Regions from separate parts of the Paenibacillus sp. FSL R7-0331 genome, predicted to be linked through region 1. Evidence: a T-box and tRNA genes for the amino acid it is inferred to sense, from the RefSeq annotation. Region 1 holds a T-box; the other holds one or more tRNA genes.
The links. A T-box is a leader RNA that pairs with one kind of tRNA and senses whether it is charged. The one in region 1 lies ahead of tyrS (tyrosine--tRNA ligase), so its partner is inferred to be a tRNA-Tyr.

Region 1 (3,375 bases):
AGTGAAACCAAATACACGCTTTCACGAATACGGTTGCGGCACAAATAGGCCCTACCATGAAATTTCAATTATAAAGGAGTCTACTATAACATGGCACGTTACACCGGACCTAAATTCAAACTCAGCCGCCGTCTGGGCATTTCCCTTAGCGGTACAGGCAAAGACCTGAAACGCCCTTTCCCTCCAGGACAGCACGGCGCTAACCAACGCAGAAAAGTAAGTAACTACGGAATGCAGCTTTTGGAAAAACAAAAACTCCGTCACATGTACGGCTTGGGTGAAAAGCAGTTTAAAACTCTCTTCACTAAAGCTCAAAAGATCCAGGGTATCGCGGGCGAAAACTTCATGTTCCTGCTCGAAAGCCGTCTGGACAACCTGGTTTACCGTCTTGGATTTGCTAACTCCCGTGCAGGCGCACGTCAGCTGGTATCCCACGGCCACGTAACCGTTAACGGCAAGAAAGTCGATATCGCTTCTTACCGCGTAAGCGTTGGCGATGTAATCGGTCTTCGTGAAAGAAGCCGTTCCATGAAATCCATCAAGGAAGCTCTGGAAAACCGCAATCACCTTCCAGCTTACCTGGAATATGCTGATGCAGCATTCGAAGGCAAATATGTTCGTTTGCCAGAACGCGCTGAGCTGACCCAAGAAGTTGACGAGAAGCAAATCGTCGAGTTCTACAACCGTTAAGATTCATACATCAAAGCCTCCGGTTCCCCGGAGGCTTTTTTGCGTCATCTAGTATATATATTTTGCAGGCGGGCTGCCCTAACCAAGACTCAGCCTGGCGAGCTTTCTTTTGCCAACCTGGATTATATCACCCTCCTGCAGCTGTACCGATCCGCCTGTATCCGTCTGCTTCACCCCGTTAAGCTTAACAGCCCCCTGCACGATCAGACGCCGGGCCTCGCTATTCGATTCGGCAAAACCCGCCACTGCCAGCAGTCTGACCAGCTTGAGCCCTCCGTCCTCCAGCTCTTCGGCAGCAACTCTGCAGGTTGCGATATCCTCCGGCAGGGCACGCTGCTGAAAGACTGTTATAAAGTGCAGCTGAGCGGCATCCGCGGCTTCTGCACCGTGGTACAGCCGTACCAGGGTATGAGCAAGACGCATTTTTACATCCCGCGGGTGGACTGCCCCTGCATCCACAGCCTGCCTGAGCGAAACCAGCTCATCATTGCTGAGGTCCGTCGCCATTTCATAGTATTTTAGCATCAGCTCATCAGGCACGGACATCGTTTTTCCGTATATATCGTTTGGCGCTTCATCAATGCCTATGTAATTACCGAGGCTTTTACTCATCTTCTTGACTCCGTCCAGTCCTTCAAGCAGCGGCATCAGCACAACGGCCTGCGGCTCAGCACCATACTCTTTCTGCAGTGTACGGCCCATCAGAATATTGAAATTCTGGTCTGTTCCGCCAATTTCGATATCCGTTCCGTTGGCAACAGAATCCATACCCTGCATCAGCGGGTAGAAGAACTCATGGACACTGATGGCCTGACCGCTCTGAAAGCGTTTGGTGAAGTCATCACGCTCCATCATCCGCGCCACCGTGACTTTCGCCGCCAGATTGACTACCTCCGCAAAATCCATCGGGCTGAGCCAGTCTGAATTGTAGAGAAGCTTTGTTTTGAGAGGGTCTAGAATCTTGAAAATCTGCTTACTGTAGGTTGCGGCATTACGCTGAACATCCTCCTCACTAAGCTGTCTGCGTGTTTCCGATTTGCCTGTCGGGTCGCCGATCCGGCCCGTAAAATCCCCGATAATCAGCTGCACCTGATGTCCAGACTCCTGGAACTGCCGCAGCTTGTGCAGTACAACCGTATGCCCTATGTGAATATCCGGCGCCGACGGGTCCAGTCCCAGCTTGATATTCAAAGGTACTCCTGCCGTCACTGACTTCATCAGCTTCCTTCTCAATTCTTCCACTGGTATGATTTCTGCCGCCCCCCGTACTGCCGTTTCCAGCTGGCGCTCCACCTCCTGCTGCTGCGCAGGGGTCAATTCTCCCCATTCCATCCCGTATCCTCCTTATAAATACTTCTGTGCACAACGCAAAAAGAGCCTTTCACTCATCCCTCAAGGGACGAGCAAAAGACTCGCGGTACCACCCTAATTAAGAATCTCTGCAGCGTATACGGCAGCAGATTCTTCGCTCCATTGTTATAACGGGGATGCCCCGGTTCCGGACTACTGACAGGCGCTGCTTACACACCTGATGTTCCTCCGTCCAGCTCCGGACTGTAATTCAAAGGGGCCTGCTGCCGGTTCGCACCACCCACCGGCTCTCTGAAACACATGGCTTGCCTTCTACTGATGTCCTTCAATGCTTTTCTGATATCCAATTAAGTTATTTTATACCACGTCTGGTTTTGGAAAGTCAACCGTGCCGTAAACCGACTTTCCGCCAGAAGCGCATTCAAAACCGGCAAATTGTGCTATAATAGTTCCGTTAAAAGGAGGATTATCGTCGATGGTTGAGGAGAAAAAGAAGAAGACCGCAAAACAGCGTCCCCCGCGCAGATCCTGGCTCCGCAGGTTCGGTTCAGTCGTAAAGTGGATGTTCATACTTGGCATCCTGGGCCTTCTGTTTGCCGGCGGCGCAGTGGCAGGTTACGTCACTTCCATAGTGAAGGAAGATCCTGTACGCTCCGAAGAATTGATTCAGCAGCAAGTCAGCCAGAACGCCATCACCGGCTTTGCTTATTTCCGTGACGGCCAGCCGATTGGTCAGCTCCGCACCGAAGAAGACCGCCGGCTTATTGAATTTAATGATATCCCGCAGCTGGTAATTGATGCCGTCCTCGCCATTGAGGACAATAGTTTCTACGACCATGTAGGAATAGATTTCAGCGGTACCCTGCGTGCCGTCAAGCAGAAGCTGCTTAACGAGTCTGTCCAGACAGGAGGCAGTACACTGACCCAGCAGCTGGCCAGACGCGTGTTCCTAAGCCTGGACCGTACAGAGGACCGCAAGGTCAAGGAAATTCTGCTGTCGCTGCGGCTGGAGCGTTTTTTGTCCAAAAACGAAATTCTAACGGCCTATCTCAACAAGGTGCCGTTTGGTAACGGCTCCAACGGCTACAATGTATTTGGCATCAAGGCGGCAGCCAAAGGCATATTCGGGCTGGATGATCTTGATAAGCTTAATATCGCCCAAGCCGCTTATCTGGCCGGGCTCCCTCAGCTTCCCTCCAAGTATTCCGCCTTTAGTGGTATCGGCGAGTTTAACGAAACCGCCTTCGGCCGGGCCATGGACCGCCAGAAGCTGGTGCTGCGCCGGATGCTTGAAGAGAACAAGATTACTACAACACAGTACAATGAAGCCCTGCAGTTTGACATCAAGGCCTCACTGGCTCCGTATACGAAGAA
Region 2 (3,375 bases), 3.0 Mb from region 1:
CAACTTCTTGTAATTCATCCTTTTTGGCCAAGCGAAATGACTTCACGTGAATCACCTCTTATATTCCTTTGATTTTTCTTATTGTAATCAGCAGATGTATAAAATAGTATAGTCAATTCATTTTATTTGTTTATTAATGAACAGGCGAAGCCTAATTGTACAGAAATGGGGTTAATTGTGGGAGATAGACGATCTATTAAAACTAAAGCATCGATAAAACAAGCTTTTCTGACATTATTAAATACTAAGGCTATTTCTAAAATAACCGTTTTGGAAATCTCGGAGCTTGCTGACATCGGCAGAAGTACTTTTTATTTGCATTATCAGGACATCTACGATTTATATAATGAAATTGAAGCTGAGATGTTTGATCAGTTAAATCAGTTCTATGATGATTCCTTTCCAATTAAGAATCATCATGATATTATGCAATTTATTAATAAACTTACAGACTACATATATCGAAACAGGACATTATTTAACGTGCTTACTAATCCGGAAGACACATTATTAACCTCCGAAAAATTTAAGCAGTTTTTTAAAAAGAAGATCTTACAGGAAATGCTTGAGGATAACAGAGATCGTATTAAATCATCATTAAATGAAGAAACTGAAAGTTTGTTTATTGCGTCAGGGGTAGTCGGGGTTATTGAGGACTGGATCGTACGCGGCATGGAAGAAGAACCTGCGGGAATGTCTCTACGTATTCATCAGCTGCTGATGAAGTTAGAAGAATAACTGTATCACTTAACGAAAATGAGTTAGTCAGTAATAAAAAAAGGGTCCCTTAGAGATTATCTCTAAGGGACCCTTTAGCTATACCGGCGAGAGGACTCGAACCTCCACGGTTTCCCACTCGATTTTGAGTCGAGCGCGTCTGCCATTCCGCCACGCCGGCGTATTCAAGCTTATTATTCCAAAATCAATGGAGGCGCCACCCAGACTCGAACTGGGGATAAAGCTTTTGCAGAGCTTTGCCTTACCACTTGGCTATGGCGCCATAAAATGGAGCGGACGACGGGAATCGAACCCGCGACCCTCGCCTTGGCAAGGCGATGCTCTACCGCTGAGCCACGTCCGCATAAATGGCTGGGGATATAGGATTTGAACCTATGCATGACGGAGTCAAAGTCCGTTGCCTTACCGCTTGGCTAATCCCCAATATTCATTTCAATCTTCATTGTAGTAATAAAAGGGCGACTGATGGGTCTCGAACCCACGAATGCCGGAACCACAATCCGGTGCGTTAACCCCTTCGCCACAGTCGCCATATTAAGCTATTATTACAATTTCACACTTCAAAATTAATGGGGCGGCCGATGGGTCTCGAACCCACGAATGCCGGAACCACAATCCGGTGCGTTAACCCCTTCGCCACGGCCGCCATATTAAGCTTTAAAGTATTACATTGGCAGGGGCAGCAGGAATTGAACCCACACCAACGGTTTTGGAGACCGTTGTTCTACCTTTAAACTATGCCCCTAAAGATGGTGGAGGCTGATGGATTCGAACCACCGAACACGTACGTGAGCAGATTTACAGTCTGATGCGTTTGGCCACTTCGCTAAGCCTCCACAGATGGTGCCGGCGAGAGGACTTGAACCCCCAACCTACTGATTACAAGTCAGTTGCTCTACCAATTGAGCTACACCGGCATATTCTATTGTAACAATCATGGTGGCGCGGGAGGGAATCGAACCCCCGACACAAGGATTTTCAGTCCTTTGCTCTACCGACTGAGCTACCGAGCCATATAAAGTTGTGATACAAATGGCGGAACCGACGGGATTCGAACCCGCGATCTCCTGCGTGACAGGCAGGCATGTTAGGCCAACTACACCACGGTTCCAAATAATTGCGGGGGCAGGATTTGAACCTGCGGCCTTCGGGTTATGAGCCCGACGAGCTACCGGGCTGCTCCACCCCGCGTCAGTAAAAAATATATATGGTGGAGGCTGAGGGGATCGAACCCCCGACCCTCTGCTTGTAAGGCAGATGCTCTCCCAGCTGAGCTAAGCCTCCATCAAAACCAGCAACTTTTATATCATATCATTTCTCAATTAAAAAGTCAAGCTTTTAAAGAAATATTGGTGACCCGTAGGGGATTCGAACCCCTGTTACCTCCGTGAAAGGGAGGTGTCTTAACCCCTTGACCAACGGGCCATACTAATGATATCCATAAGGAACGGAGAGAGAGGGATTCGAACCCTCGAGACGCTTGTGGCGCCTACACGATTTCCAATCGTGCTCCTTCGGCCAAACTCGGACACCTCTCCATATGGCTCCCCGAACAGGACTCGAACCTGTGACAACTCGATTAACAGTCGAGTGCTCTACCAACTGAGCTATCAGGGAATATATACAGGCTTGATCACCTGAAAACTGAATCCGAAACGAATCTGCGAATTAATGTTGGATAAGCCCTCGACCGATTAGTATTGGTCAGCTCCATGCATTGCTGCACTTCCACCTCCAACCTATCTACCTCGTCGTCTCCAAGGGGTCTTACTAATTGGGAAATCTCATCTTGAGGGGGGCTTCACGCTTAGATGCTTTCAGCGCTTATCCCGTCCGTACGTAGCTACCCAGCCATGCTCCTGGCGGAACAACTGGTGCACCAGCGGTACGTCCATCCCGGTCCTCTCGTACTAAGGACAGCTCCTCTCAAATTTCCTGCGCCCACGACAGATAGGGACCGAACTGTCTCACGACGTTCTGAACCCAGCTCGCGTACCGCTTTAATGGGCGAACAGCCCAACCCTTGGGACCTACTTCAGCCCCAGGATGCGATGAGCCGACATCGAGGTGCCAAACCTCCCCGTCGATGTGGACTCTTGGGGGAGATAAGCCTGTTATCCCCAGGGTAGCTTTTATCCGTTGAGCGATGGCCCTTCCATGCGGTACCACCGGATCACTAAGTCCGACTTTCGTCCCTGCTCGACTTGTTGGTCTCGCAGTCAAGCTCCCTTATGCCTTTGCACTCTTCGAATGATTTCCAACCATTCTGAGGGAACCTTTGAACGCCTCCGTTACTCTTTAGGAGGCGACCGCCCCAGTCAAACTGCCCGCCTGACACGGTCCCCGTACCCGTTAAGGGCACCAGGTTAGAACCTAGATACGATCAGGGTGGTATCCCAACGGCGCCTCCACAGAAGCTTGCGCTCCTGTTTCTACGGCTCCCACCTATCCTGTACAGATCGTACCCAAATTCAATATCAAGCTGCAGTAAAGCTCCATGGGGTCTTTCCGTCTTGTCGCGGGTAACCTGCATCTTCACAGGTATTAAAATTTCACCGGATCTCTCGTTGAGACAGCGCCCAAGTCGTTACGCCATTCGTGCGGGTCAGAATTTACCTGACAAGGAATTTCGCTACC

Region 2: it encodes a tRNA-Tyr, which carries the amino acid that the T-box ahead of tyrS (tyrosine--tRNA ligase) is inferred to sense. The anticodon was not compared.

Annotation. Positions count from the first base shown of each region.
Region 1 covers NZ_CP009284.1:3,015,297-3,018,671, reverse strand. Annotated here, with positions in the region: gene rpsD (30S ribosomal protein S4) at 91-690, shown strand; gene tyrS (tyrosine--tRNA ligase) at 769-2,022, opposite strand; T-box leader at 2,083-2,339, opposite strand; gene R70331_RS12470 (transglycosylase domain-containing protein) at 2,477-3,375, shown strand, end outside.
Region 2 covers NZ_CP009284.1:6,062,227-6,065,601, forward strand. Annotated here, with positions in the region: gene R70331_RS26295 (GNAT family N-acetyltransferase) at 1-46, opposite strand, end outside; gene R70331_RS26300 (TetR/AcrR family transcriptional regulator) at 178-738, shown strand; tRNA gene R70331_RS26305 (tRNA-Leu) at 820-898, opposite strand; tRNA gene R70331_RS26310 (tRNA-Cys) at 927-1,000, opposite strand; tRNA gene R70331_RS26315 (tRNA-Gly) at 1,007-1,081, opposite strand; tRNA gene R70331_RS26320 (tRNA-Gln) at 1,087-1,161, opposite strand; tRNA gene R70331_RS26325 (tRNA-His) at 1,196-1,268, opposite strand; tRNA gene R70331_RS26330 (tRNA-His) at 1,309-1,384, opposite strand; tRNA gene R70331_RS26335 (tRNA-Trp) at 1,410-1,483, opposite strand; tRNA gene R70331_RS26340 (tRNA-Tyr) at 1,489-1,574, opposite strand; tRNA gene R70331_RS26345 (tRNA-Thr) at 1,580-1,655, opposite strand; tRNA gene R70331_RS26350 (tRNA-Phe) at 1,676-1,751, opposite strand; tRNA gene R70331_RS26355 (tRNA-Asp) at 1,772-1,849, opposite strand; tRNA gene R70331_RS26360 (tRNA-Met) at 1,856-1,929, opposite strand; tRNA gene R70331_RS26365 (tRNA-Val) at 1,947-2,022, opposite strand; tRNA gene R70331_RS26370 (tRNA-Glu) at 2,089-2,163, opposite strand; tRNA gene R70331_RS26375 (tRNA-Ser) at 2,187-2,276, opposite strand; tRNA gene R70331_RS26380 (tRNA-Asn) at 2,280-2,355, opposite strand; rRNA gene R70331_RS26385 (23S ribosomal RNA) at 2,413-3,375, opposite strand, start outside.